4 regions of the Aureimonas sp. AU40 genome follow, and region 3 is predicted to be linked to each of the others. Evidence: predicted binding sites of a transcription regulator. Region 3 holds the regulator's gene; each other region holds the start of a gene.
What was found. Region 3 encodes PhoB, which activates phosphate uptake and scavenging genes when phosphate is short. Its sites were predicted from a motif close to TGTCATNNANCTGTCAT; they were not measured.

Region 1: the regulator PhoB is predicted to act here: its motif matches at 1,950-1,966, upstream of AUL32_RS03485 (esterase-like activity of phytase family protein).
Region 2: the regulator PhoB is predicted to act here: its motif matches at 1,706-1,722, upstream of phnF (phosphonate metabolism transcriptional regulator PhnF).
Region 4: the regulator PhoB is predicted to act here: its motif matches at 1,857-1,873, upstream of AUL32_RS00325 (PhoX family protein).

The regions. Positions count from the first base shown of each region.
Region 1 covers NZ_BBWL01000009.1:49,623-52,825, forward strand. The annotation lists gene AUL32_RS03480 (5'-methylthioadenosine/S-adenosylhomocysteine nucleosidase) at 1-480, shown strand, start outside; gene AUL32_RS03485 (esterase-like activity of phytase family protein) at 515-1,879, opposite strand; gene guaA (glutamine-hydrolyzing GMP synthase) at 2,036-3,203, shown strand, end outside.
Region 2 covers NZ_BBWL01000052.1:96,685-99,887, forward strand. The annotation lists gene AUL32_RS20030 (glycosyltransferase family 61 protein) at 1-854, shown strand, start outside; gene phnF (phosphonate metabolism transcriptional regulator PhnF) at 945-1,664, opposite strand; gene phnG (phosphonate C-P lyase system protein PhnG) at 1,880-2,275, shown strand; gene phnH (phosphonate C-P lyase system protein PhnH) at 2,272-2,880, shown strand; gene AUL32_RS20050 (carbon-phosphorus lyase complex subunit PhnI) at 2,882-3,203, shown strand, end outside.
Region 3 covers NZ_BBWL01000022.1:51,290-54,492, reverse strand. The annotation lists gene AUL32_RS26420 (GcrA family cell cycle regulator) at 1-402, shown strand, start outside; gene AUL32_RS07520 (DUF3297 family protein) at 712-969, shown strand; gene phoB (phosphate regulon transcriptional regulator PhoB) at 1,051-1,782, opposite strand; gene phoU (phosphate signaling complex protein PhoU) at 1,788-2,510, opposite strand; gene pstB (phosphate ABC transporter ATP-binding protein PstB) at 2,581-3,203, opposite strand, start outside.
Region 4 covers NZ_BBWL01000001.1:65,921-69,123, reverse strand. The annotation lists gene AUL32_RS00335 (serine protease) at 1-1,061, shown strand, start outside; gene AUL32_RS00330 (glyoxalase superfamily protein) at 1,258-1,701, shown strand; gene AUL32_RS00325 (PhoX family protein) at 1,928-3,203, shown strand, end outside.

The sequences.
Region 1 (3,203 bases), on a different contig from region 3:
CTGGCCGATGCCGATGGTCTGCCGCATCTCGTGGTCTCGCTCGGCTCGGCCGGCTCGCGGCTGCTGGAGCAGGGCCGCGTTTATCAGGCGTCGAGCGTCTCCTGGCGCGATATCGACGCCTCGCCGCTCGGCTTCACCAAGGGCGTGACGCCTCTGATCGACCATCCCGTCGCCGTGCCGCTGGCGACCCCGCTGCCCGGCTGGCCTTCTGCACGGCTGTCGACGGGCGGCAACGTCGTCTCCGGCCTCGGCTACGACACGATCGACGCCGACATGGTGGACATGGAGACCTTCGCGGTCTGGCGCGCGGCGCATCGCTTCGGCGTGCCGCTCCTGGCGCTGCGCGGCATTTCGGACGGCGCCGAAGAGCTGCGCCATTATGGCGACTGGGCCGCCCTCCTGCCGCAGCTCGACCGCGAACTGGCGCTCGCGATCGACGCTTTGCGGGCCGGCCTCGAAGACGGCTCTCTGGAATTTTAAGTCGCCGGAGGCTGTGCACTTCCGGCGACAAGTCTCACTTGGCCTTGAGGAAATCCCCGACCTCGAGCTTCACGAACTCGTTGTCGTCCGCCTTGTCGAGCGCGCGTCCGGCGGAGAAGGGGTAGTTGTTGTCGTTCGCGACGATGATGTGCGTCTCGTCCAGCCGGTCGACATTCTCGATCGTCACGAAGGGCATGTCGTAGACGCCTTCGAGCGTGCCTTGTTTGGCGACCCCTTTCGGGTCCTTGATGTCGAGGAGATCGATATAGCCGATCTTGCGCACGGCCTTCCCGAGATTGGCCTCTGTCATCTCGATCTTGGTGATGCGCTTCAGCTTGGCGGGCGTCGCGAAACAATCGGGCTTCGGGTCGCCCTTGCAGGCCTGCGACGCGCGGCCCGCGCCGTTGTCGCGCTCGATCACCAGCGCGGTGGTCTCGTCCAGCATGTTGAAGTCGCCGATCGCCGCGCCGCCGGGGCTCAGCGGATAGAGCCAGAACCGGCCGGTCCACTCGCCCGACTTCGAATCGAACTCGCCGATTCGCAGCGCGGTGCGCCCGTCCTCGGTCTTCTCGCTCGCGCCCTCCTTATAGAGTGGGCCTTCCAGAAGGCCGTAGAGGCGAGAGCCGTCCTTGGCCATGGCCAGACCCTCGAAGCCGCCGGAGCGCTTGAGGTTGAAGGCGGGGAGGGGCTTGGTCGGGTCGCCCGGCAGGCTCAAAGCGGGATGGTCGGGCGAGCGAACCGCGACGTCGCCCATCTTCGTCTCGTGAACCGAGAGCAGCTTGCCGGTCTTGTCGACATGGATGAGATAGGGGCCGAACTCCTCGCCGATCCAGAACCCGTCCTCTGTCGGCTGGATCGACTCGATGTCGAAATCGGCGCCCGTGAGATAGCGCTTCTCCGCGCCTTCCAGCACGATCGGGAAGGGCGCGACATGGTCGGGGTCGGAGAGGAAGATCGTCTCCAACCGCTCCACGCCGCCCTTGTGCCAGTCGATCCGAAGCTTGTGCAGCATCAGCGCGGCGTCGCTGGAATTGGCCTTGGTGCCGAAACCATTGTCGGACAGGCTCCAGAACGTGCCGTCCGGCATGGCCTTGATGCCCGAGAATCCCTGCAAGGCCTGTCCATCCACCGGCAGCGCGCCGCCGGTCGGGCGCACGCCGTCCATGCCGGGCACGCTGCCGAGCTGGGTGGTGCGCTTGCGGTCGGGCGTCGTGAACTTGCCGGCCTGGCGCAGATGCTCGGGCGCGTCGGCCGGGGCGGGAACCAGCGAGGCTGCCGGCAGGATCGCCTGGGCTTCCAGCGTCGCCGGGAAGGCGCGACCTTCCAGCGCCTCGTCGGCCATGGCGGGCAGCGGCGCCAACGCAACGAGCGCGGCGACGGCGGTGAGAATCGATTTCATGAAGCATCTCCGATGGCAGCAGGACTGCCGGGAGAACAGCGCCAGAGGGTGACGGCTCGGCTACGAAATGGCGACGCTTGCATGACAAAAACGGTCCCGCACCCGCGTCGGGGCGGAAGGGCTTGCCTTTTGCCGCGCCTTATCTAGAAGTCCGCCATGACCCAGCACCTCGATACCATCCTCATCGTCGATTTCGGTTCCCAGGTCACGCAGCTCATCGCGCGCCGCGTGCGCGAGGCCGGCGTCTATTCCGAGATCGTGCCCTTCCAGTCGGCGGAAGACGGCTTTCGCCGGTTGAACCCCAAGGCCGTGATCCTGTCGGGTTCGCCCGCCTCGACCACCGAGGAGAACGCCCCGCGCGCGCCGGACGTCATCTTCTCCTCCGGCGTGCCGGTGCTCGGCATCTGCTACGGGCAGCAGACAATGTGCGCCCAATTGGGCGGCAAGATCGAGGGCGGGCTGCACCGCGAGTTCGGCCGCGCGTTCCTCGAAGTGCAGAAGTCCTCGCCCCTCTTCGACGGGATCTGGGCCGAGGGCACGCGCCATCAGGTCTGGATGAGCCATGGCGACCGCGTCACCGCGCTGCCCAAGGGTTTCGAGATCATCGCGGCGTCGCCGGGCGCCCCCTTCGCCGCCATCGCGGACGAGGCGCGGCGCTTCTACGGCGTCCAGTTCCACCCCGAAGTCGTCCACACGCCGGACGGCGCCAAGCTCATTTCCAACTTCGTCCACCGGATCGCCGGCCTGAAGGGCGACTGGACCATGGCCGCATTCCGCGAAAAGGCGGTCGAAGAGATCCGCGCCAAGGTCGGCTCCGCCCGCGTCATCTGCGGCCTGTCGGGCGGCGTCGATTCCTCGGTCGCGGCGGTGCTGATCCACGAGGCGATCGGGGATCAACTCACCTGCATCTTCGTCGACCACGGCCTGCTTCGCATGGGCGAGGCGGAGCAGGTGGTCGGCATGTTCCGCGACCATTACAACATCCCGCTCGTCCATGTTCAGGCGCAGGACCTCTTCATCGGCGCGCTGGAAGGCGAGATGGACCCCGAGGTCAAGCGCAAGACGATCGGCCGCCTGTTTATCGAGACCTTCGAGGCCGAAGCCAAGAAGATCGGCGGCGCCGATTTCCTGGCGCAGGGCACGCTCTATCCCGACGTGATCGAAAGCGTCTCCTTCACCGGCGGCCCGTCGGTGACGATCAAGTCGCACCACAATGTCGGCGGCCTGCCCGAGCGCATGAAGATGAAGCTGGTGGAGCCGCTGCGCGAGCTCTTCAAGGACGAGGTGCGCGAGCTCGGCCGCGAGCTCGGCCTGCCCGAGCAGT
Region 2 (3,203 bases), on a different contig from region 3:
TGGCCCGCGCGCACGGGACCTACGAGAACGCCGCCACCGGCCTGCAGCTGCACGAAGGCGGGGCGGTTCTGGCGCGCGAGGCGCTGGAGCGGGCGGAGCATCTCGAAGGGTCGATCTTTGTCGGCACGCCGGACGAGCCGGACAATTGGGGCATGTGGCTGCTTCTCGGCCTGCCCGGCATGCATCACTTCGCGAGCCATCGGGACCGGTACGACCGTTTCCTGTGCGAGCGCCAGCATCCCTGGCAGCGCAGCCTTCTCCAGACCTTCGGCCTCGCCGACGAGGACATCGTCGAGCAGCGGCGCGGCGCGACCTATTGGTGCGAGAGCGTCAGCCTCGTGCGCATGGTCGGGCGCGACCTGATCCTCGCTCCGCACGAGCGCGACATCTTTCGCGATCTGGCGGAGCGGTTGGCCCATGACAGCGCGGCGCCCGCACCGGAGCGCGTCTTCCTGTCCCGCCTCAGCCGAACCCGCAAGGGCGGCGCCTATCGCGGCCTCCTGAACGAGGAGGAGCTGATCGACGCGCTGGTGCCGCTCGGCTTCACCGTGGTGGAGCCGGAACATCTTTCCTTCGCCGAGCAGGTAGCGCTGTTCGCCAAGGCGCGGGTGGTGGTGGGCCTCGGCGGCGCGGCCATGTTCAACACCGTGTTCTGTCGGCCCGAGACCCAGGTCGTGACGATCGAGAGCACGGGCGTCTTTCTCGACGCGCACACCAATCTCTTCAGCTCGCTCGGCCTCGCCTACGGCGTCGTGATCGGCGAGGAGGACCGGACCGACCCGCGCCCGAGCCAACGCCGCTGGCGTTTGGACGTGGCCGGCACCGTGGCGGCGCTGCGCGAAATGCTGGCCTGAGGCCACGCAGGGCCGGACGTCGGACTGAAAAGCAAAGGGCGGCGCGAGCCGCCCTTTCGCCGTTCGGGCGTCGCAGCGGAGCGCGCGAGGTCAAGGCCGTAGCACCAGCTCCATGCGATCGGCGGGGAAGCGCGCCCGGATCACCTGCACCGGGCGGTTGTCGAGATCGACATCCACCGCCATGCTGACCAGCACGATCGAGTCGGGCGAGGTCGCCAGATGGTCGGCGTCGAGCGGGTGGACGCGCTCGGCCGTGATGCGCGTTTCGCGCCGACGATAGTCCGACACGCCTTCCAGCTTCAGCGCCTCCGTCACCGAGCCGGTCTCGGCATAGGCTCGCACGATGCCGGGAAAGCGCTCCACGCTGAAATGCGAGGTCGCGATCGACAGCGGAACGCCATTGGCGACGCTGAGCGTTTCCAGCCGATGCAGCGGCGCGCCCGCAGCGCAGCCGAGAAGGGCTGCGAGCGCGGCGTCGGCGCGCGTGGCGTCGGCCCGGATCAGGCGCCCGCCCGGCGTGCGCCCCTGCGCCGTGACGTTCTCGGAAAAGCGCGTGCGCGGGCCGATGGGATAGGCGAGCCGGCGCGCTGGCGCGTTGACGAACGTGCCCCGGCCGCGCTCGGCTCGCAGCAGCCCTTCGCTAGCGAGCGACTGGATCGCGCGCCGAACCGTGTGCCGGTTCACGCCGAAACTGTCGGCCAGCTCGGTTTCCGGCGGCAGCTTGTCCGCGAAGGCGCCGTCCATGATCGCGGAGCGGATCTTGTCGGCCACCCGCCGCCAGCGCGTCACGCCCTCGTCCGTCTCGTTCACGCCCGCTCCCGCCAAAAGATTCGCGCCCAAAGATTCGCGCCTGTCATCCTGATGTCACCGATGGACGGATAAAGAAGGATCGTCCAGACTAGATGTCTAAACAAATAGACCAATGAGCGGACCGACCCATGCTCCAGCCCTCCTCCGACCCGGACATCTCGTTTCAGGAACGCCGTCGCCGCGCCATCAGCGCCTTCGCGCTGGCCGATGGTGGCATGCTGCGCGTGCTGCACGGCCAGGTCTGCGAGGACGCCCCGCCGGCACGGCCGGTGCGCGGACCCGAGATCGGTCTCGTTATGCTGCGCGGCCGGGCGGGCGGAGGCGGAGCGCCGTTCAATCTGGGCGAGGCCAGCGTCTGCCGCGCCACGGTGCGGCTGGGCACCGGCGAGGTCGGCCACGCCATGATCCTGGGGCGCGATAGCGACAAGGCGCGGCTCGCCGCCCATTGCGACGCGCTCTGGCAGCACCCGGAGTGGCAGGAGCGGATCGAGCGCGAGATCGTCGCCCCGCTCCTCCAGGCCGACACTGACGCGGAGAGCGATCGCGCCGCCGAGACCGAGGCGACGCGGGTGGATTTCTTCACGCTGGTTCGCGGCGAGGATCAGGCATGACACAGACTTCCCTTTCCGCCCTCGCCGTCTCGGGCGGATTCCAGGACCCGGTTCTCGGTTCACAAGACGCCTTTCGCGCCGTGATGGACGCCTTCGCCGCGCCCGGCACGATCGCCCGTCTCGCCGCCCCGGTGGAAGCGCCGGCCCCGCTCGCGCCGGCCGCCGCCGTGTTCCTGCTGACGCTCGCCGATGCCGACGCGTCGATCTTTCTGGAGGGCGCGGAGGCCGGCGCGGCCGCCGCCTGGCTCGGCTTCCACACCGGCGCCAGCCTCGTCGCGGCGCCGGGCGAAGCCGCCTTCGCGCTGCTCACCCTCGGTTCGGACCCCGCCGGCTGGGGCCGCTTCGGTATCGGCACCGACGCCTATCCCGACCGCGCCGCGACCCTGATCCTGCCGGTGGAAAGCCTGGAAGGCGGCGCGTCGCTCCTTCTCTCCGGCCCCGGCATCGAGACGGTCCGCCCCATCGCCCCGCAAGGCCTGCCGGCGGGGTTCCTCGCGGCCCGCGCCGGCAATCGCGCGCTGTTTCCGCGCGGGCACGATCTCGTTCTCGTGGCGGGCGAGGGGCTGATCGCCCTGCCACGTTCCACACGCATCGCGGAGGCTTGAAATGTACGTCGCCGTCAAGGGCGGGGAAGCCGCCATCCGCAACGCCCACAAGCTGCTCGCCGACCGTCGGCGCGGCGAGCGGGACGTGCCTGCACTCGGCCTCGACCAGATCACCGGACAGCTTTCGCTGGCGGTGGACCGGGTCATGGCCGAGGGCTCGCTCTACGATCCCGAGCTTGCCGCCATCGCCATCCGGCAGGCGCGGGGCGACCTGATCGAGGCGATCTTCCTGCTTCGCGCCTATCGCACCACGCTGCCGCGCTTTCGCGCCGCCGAGCCGGTGGACACGGGCGCCATGCAGTTGGAGCGCCGCGTTTCGGCAA
Region 3 (3,203 bases):
CCTGTAGTGACGCCCGCCTCGGCCCCCATGCAGACGCCGAGCGCAGCGCCGCGCATCCTGACGCCCTCCATGCCCACTTCCGCCCCGCCGCGCGCGCCCATGCCGCTCCGCCAGCCGATGATCCATTCGGTGGGCGCCACGGCCCTGAAGATGGACCCGGACGCCGGCGCCTTCGAGGAGGCCCAGCCATTCGGTCATTCCGAAGGCGGCGAGGTCGTGCCCATGTCGCGCAACCTGACGCTGGTGCAGCTTTCCGACCGCACCTGCAAATGGCCGCTGGGCGACCCGCTGAGCCCGGACTTCCGCTTCTGCGGAAACCATTCCCAGGACTCTTCGCCCTATTGCAAGCACCACGCGCGCATCGCCTTCCAGCCGATGTCGGAGCGCCGCCGCGTTCGCTAAGGGCACGCCCCGGCAAGGCGGAAATGCTTTTCCGAGACATGAGACGAAATCGTGGACCTTGCAGCGTTCCGGCAAGCCGGAATGCTTCAGGCGCTTTTAATCCATCGCGGTTTCGAGCCCGGCCTTCGCGCCGGGCTTTTCTTTGCGCCTGCCTCGCCCCTGCGGCCTCTCTCCCCGCCCTCCTTCTAGAAAGCGTCTCCCGCTCGCGCCTGTCCTGCGTTATGAGGCAAGCCATGCGAGCGGAAGACGCTTTCTGATCCAGGCGCCGGCCCGGCCGGCGCGCGACGCCCCTTTCGAAAAGGCCATGACATGACCGATACCCCCGCCCTTCCCGACCGTCTGGCGATCGACCCCGACAGCCCGTTCCATGACGAGGCGCTGCTGGCGCGCGGCATCGGCATCCGCTTCAACGGCAACGAGAAGACCAATGTCGAGGAATATTGCGTCAGCGAAGGCTGGGTGCGCGTCGCCGCCGGCAAGGCCAAGGACCGCCAGGGCAAGCCGCTGCTGATGAAGCTGAAGGGCACGGTCGAGCCCTATCTGAAGGACGACAGCGCCGAGGGCTGATCGCCCGCCTCCGCCAAACGAAAACGCCGCGAGCAGCCCTTTGGCTCTCGCGGCGTTTCCGTTTCATCATAAGGCGTCGCTTCAGCTCGCTTCGGCCCGCTGCTGCACGGGCCGCGCGGCGGCGGTGAAGTTCTCGTCCAGCGAATAGCCCGCCCCGCGCACGGTGCGGATCGGGTCGCGCTGGCGGCCCCGATTGATGGCCTTGCGCAGACGTCCGACATGGACGTCCACCGTGCGCTCGTCGACATAGATGTCGCGGCCCCAGACGCCGTCCAAGAGCTGCTCGCGCGAGAAGACGCGGCCGGGCGACTGCATGAGGAATTCCAGGAGGCGGAACTCGGTGGGTCCGAGCTTGACCTCGCGGCCGGCGCGGCGCACGCGATGCGTCTCGCGGTCGAGGTCGAGATCGCCCGCCACGAGCTGGCTGGAGATGCGCTCGGGCTTCACCCGGCGCAGCATGGCGCGCACGCGGGCCATGAGCTCGGGAGTCGAGAAGGGCTTCACGACATAGTCGTCCGCCCCGACCGAAAGGCCGCGCACCCGCTCGCTTTCCTCGCCGCGCGCCGTCAGCATGATGATCGGCAGGCGCTCGGTCTCGGGCCGCGTGCGCAGGCGCCGGCAAAGCTCGACGCCGGACAGGCCGGGCAGCATCCAGTCGAGCAGAAGAAGGTCGGGCACGCCCTCCTTCAGCCGCAGGTCGGCCTCGTCGCCACGCGCGATCACGTCGACGTCGTAACCCTCGGCCTCAAGATTGTAGCGAAGGAGGACGCCCAGCGCCTCCTCGTCTTCGACGACGGTGATCCGGGCGCCCATGCGACTTACCCGTTCAGGCCGGTCGAGGGCGAGGCGATCGAGGGCGTCGAGTCGCTCTTGGGCCGCTCGACCTCCATCTGTTTGCCGGTCTTGATGTAGTAGACCGTCTCGGCGATGTTGGTCGCGTGGTCGCCGATGCGCTCGATGTTCTTGGCCGAGAAGAGAAGATGCGTGCAAGCCGTGATGTTGCGCGGATCTTCCATCATGTAGGTCAGGAGCTCGCGGAAGAGCGACGTGTAGAGCGCGTCGATCTCGGCGTCCTGCGCGCGGATCTCCAGCGCCCGCACGTCGTCGCGCGTGGCATAGACGTCGAGCACGTTCTTCAGCTGGCCCAGCGCCAGTTCCGACATGTGCTCGATGCCGCGCACCAGCTGCACCGGCTGCTTGTGGTCGGTCACCGCGATCACGCGCTTGGCGATGTTCTTGCCGAGATCGCCGATGCGCTCGAGATCGTTGGAGATGCGGATGGCGCCGACGATCTCGCGCAGGTCGTGTGCCATCGGCTGGCGCTTGCCGATCGTGAGAACCGCGCGCTCGTCCACTTCGCGCTGCAGCGTGTCGAGAAGGATGTCGTCGGCAACGACGGACTGCGCCAGACCCCAATCGGAGCGGATCAGGGCGGAGACCGCCTGCTCGACCATGCGCTCGGCCTGGCCGCCCATTTCGGAAATGCGACGAAGGATGAATTTCAGTTCGTCGTCGTAGGACGAGACGATGTGATGTTCCATGAAACGAACTCTCCCTGTTTCGCGGAGAACGACTCCCGGCCCGATAAGGCTGCGGGAGCCGGGAGCGAGGTCAGCCGAAGCGGCCGGTGATGTAGTCCTGCGTGCGCTTGTCGTCGGGGTTCTGGAACATCTTTTCCGTGGAACCGACCTCGACGATCTTGCCGAGGTGGAACATCGCCGTGCGCTGCGAGACGCGGGCCGCCTGCTGCATCGAGTGGGTGACGATGACGATGGTGAAGTTCTGCTTCAGCTCGTCGATCAGTTCCTCGACCGTGGCGGTCGCGATCGGATCGAGGGCCGAGCAAGGCTCGTCCATCAGGATCACCTCGGGCGAAACGGCGATGGCGCGGGCGATGCACAGGCGCTGCTGCTGGCCGCCGGACAGGCCCGTGCCGGCGTCGTGGAGGCGGTCCTTTACCTCCTCGAAGAGGCCGGCCTTGCGCAGCGAGGTCACGACGACCTCTTCCAGGTCCGTCTTCGACTTGGCGAGACCGTGGATCTTCGGGCCGTAGGCGACGTTCTCGAAGATCGACTTCGGGAACGGGTTGGGCTTCTGGAACACCATGCCGACCCGGGCGCGCAGTTCCACCACGTCGATCTGCGGGTTGTAGATGTCCTCCCCGTCGAGCGTGATGAGGCCCTTGACCTTGGCACCCTCGACCGTGTCGTTCATGCGGTTGAGCGAACGCAGGA
Region 4 (3,203 bases), on a different contig from region 3:
GCTCGATCTGGCGCTCGGCCGACAGCGGCGTGGAGATCGAGACCGTTCGCTTCCACGACGAAGGCTATTCGCTGGAAGGCGTCTTCAACGTCCTGTCCACGCAAGCCGAGAACAAGACCGTTTCCTCCTCGTCGCTGGCCGGCGACGCCTTCACGATTCGCGGCCAGGAAGACGGGCGCTCCTTCCTGATCCGCTTTTCAGGCCGAGACGGCGATCTGCGCGGCTTCTCCGTCGCGTGGGATAAGGCGCATGACGGCGACGTGAAACCCTACACCGTGGTCGCCGAGAACACGTTCGACCCCTTCTCCGGCGAGCCCCGCGCCAACGATATCGGCCCCATGGCCAAGCTGTTCCGCTCGGGCCGCGCCGAGGGCGTCGCCTTCGGCGAGCACGAGCCGGCGCCGCAGCCGCAGGGTCCGGCGCTGGCCGCCCCCGGTTTCGACTCCTCGGGCACCGGCTTCGTCGTGTCCAAGGACGGCTGGCTCCTGACCAACGCCCATGTCGCCAAGAGCTGCAAGACCGTTCTGGTCGGCGATCTCGGCGCCGCGAGCCAGGTGATCGTGGATGAAGACCACGATCTCGCGCTGGTGAAGGTAGATGCCGCGCTCGGCCAGCCGCTGCCGATCGTCTCCAGCAAGCCGCGCCTGGGCGAGGACATTCTGGCGCTCGGCTTCCCGCTGCGCTCGATCCTGGCCGACAGCCTCAACGTGACGCGTGGCAACATTTCCTCGCTCATGGGCCTGATGAACGACGCGAACTACCTGCAGATTTCGGCGCCCGTGCAGCCCGGCAATTCGGGCGGCCCGCTGATCGACCTCGCCGGCCGGGTCGTCGGCGTCGTCACCGCCAAGCTGAACGCGGTGGCCGTGGCCGATCTGACGGGCGACATTCCGCAGTCCATCAACTTCGCCATCCGTCCGGACGCGGCCGCTCGCTTCCTGACCCAGCACCATGTCGCCTTTGAGACGGCTGACGCCAAGGCGGCGCTGGAAAGCGTGCCGGACGCGACGGCTAAGGTGCAGGAGTCGATCTATCCTGTCCTCTGCCTCGGGACGAAGTGAGCGCCCGCTACCCAACACTCCGATTTCGCTGTATAAGGACGGCTGCGGGCTGAGAGCCCCGGCCGTTCGCAGGCGTTTCGGCGCCCTGGTGAAGCTCTCTTCGATCTCGGCTTATCGGTCATTCCTGTTCAGGCATGTCGCGAGCGGCAACGCGGACTCCCCTCGCCTCGAAGACATGCCGAGAGTGGAGACCGCCATGACATATCCCACGCCCCTTCCAGCGCTCGAAGGCCTGAAGGATCAGGCCAAGCGCCTGCGCGCCGCGCTGTCGCGCGGTGGCGAAAGCCTGACCCATTCGCGGGCCCTCGAACTCGTCGCCGCGCAATATGGCTATCGCGACTGGAACACGCTTCATGCCCGCGTCGGCAATCGCGGCGCGTTCGACCCCTACCGGCTCGGGGCGCGCGTGCGCGGCTTCTATCTCGGCCAGCCCTTCGAGGCATCCATCCTCGGCGTCGAGGCGCTGCCCGGCGAGGCCGATCGGTTCCGCCTCGTTCTGCGCTTCGACCAGCCGGTGGACGTCGTGACCTTCGAGAGCTTTTCCGCCTTCCGCCAGCGCGTCTCATGCCGGGTCGACCGGAACGGTCGCACGTTGGAGAAGACCTCCGACGGGCGCCCGCATGTCGAGTTGCTCTGGTAACTTTTCTTTTCTCCCGTCCGCCGACCTCAAGGCTGGCGGACGGGGTTCAAGCCGCAGCCGAGCGCGAGGAAAACGATCACGCCCGATCGCTTTCGCATCACCTTTTCCTGAGTTGACGCGGCGGCGCGGGGCTTTGCTAAGCCTCGCGTGCTTTGTGTCATGGGCCTGTTATCTCGGCCTCCTAGGGCGCGCTGGAACCGTTCCAGACTAGCGCGAAGGACCCGAGATGACCGAGCACGCCCTACCCCGCCACGCCGCCTTTCCCACTAGCCGGCTCGAGGATGCCGAAGGCGAGGGCCTGAACCCCACCGCAAACCGCACGATGGGCGAGATCATCACCGCCCGATTCTCGCGGCGCGACCTGCTGCGCGGCGCGCTGGCCACCACCGCCATCGCGGCGACGCTCGGCCCGGTGGCGCTCATGAGCGCTGGCGACGCCAAGGCCGAAGGCCCGGCTTCGCGCTTCGACTTCACCGAGGTCGAGGCCGGCGTGGACGAGACGCATCACGTCGCCAGCGGCTACGACGCCGACGTGCTTCTGCGCTGGGGCGACCCGCTCTTTGCCGACTCGCCTGCCTTCAACCCGCGCAACCAGACGCCGGAAGCCCAGGCCCGCCAGTTCGGCTACAACAACGATTATGTCGGCTTCATTCCGCTGAACGGCTCGTCCGAGCACGGGCTGCTGGTTGTGAACCACGAATACACGAACGAGCATCTGATGTTCCCCGGCATCGTCAGCTTGAGCGAGAAGGCGGACGAGAAGAACCCGGAAAAGAAAATCCCCATTCTCGCCATCAAAGACGCCGACCGGACGCGCGTCGACATCGAGATGGCCGCCCATGGCGGCACGGTGGTCGAGATTCGCAAAGTGGAGGGCAAGTGGCAGGTGGTGCGGGACGGCGCGCTCAACCGCCGCATCACCGCCGGAACCGAGATGGAACTGACCGGCCCCGCCGCCGGCCACCTCCGCCTCCAGACCGCAGCCGACCCGAGCGGGCGCCGCGTCTTCGGCACGATCAACAATTGCGCCGGCGGCGTCACGCCCTGGGGCACCTACATCATGGCCGAGGAGAACATCCACGGCTACTTCACCGGTAAGCTGCCGGAAGGCCACCGCGAGGCCGCCAACTACAAGCGCATGGGCATTCCCGAGGGCACCTATCAGTGGGGCCGCTTTCACGAGCGCTTCGACGTGTCCAAGGCGCCCAACGAGCCGAACCGCTTCGGCTGGGTGGTCGAGGTCGACGTGATGGACCCGAACTCGGTGCCGAAGAAGCGCACCGCGCTCGGCCGCTTCAAGCACGAGGGCGCCGAGTCCATCGTTTCGAAGGATGGTCGGGTCGTCTTCTATCTCGGCGACGACGAGCGCTTCGACTATGTCTACAAGTTCGTGACCAAGGATCGCTTCGTCGAGGGCGACCGCGCCGCCAACATGCGCCTTCTCGACGAGGGCACGCTCTTCGTCGCCAAGTTCGGCGAGGACGGCACGATGGAATGGCTGC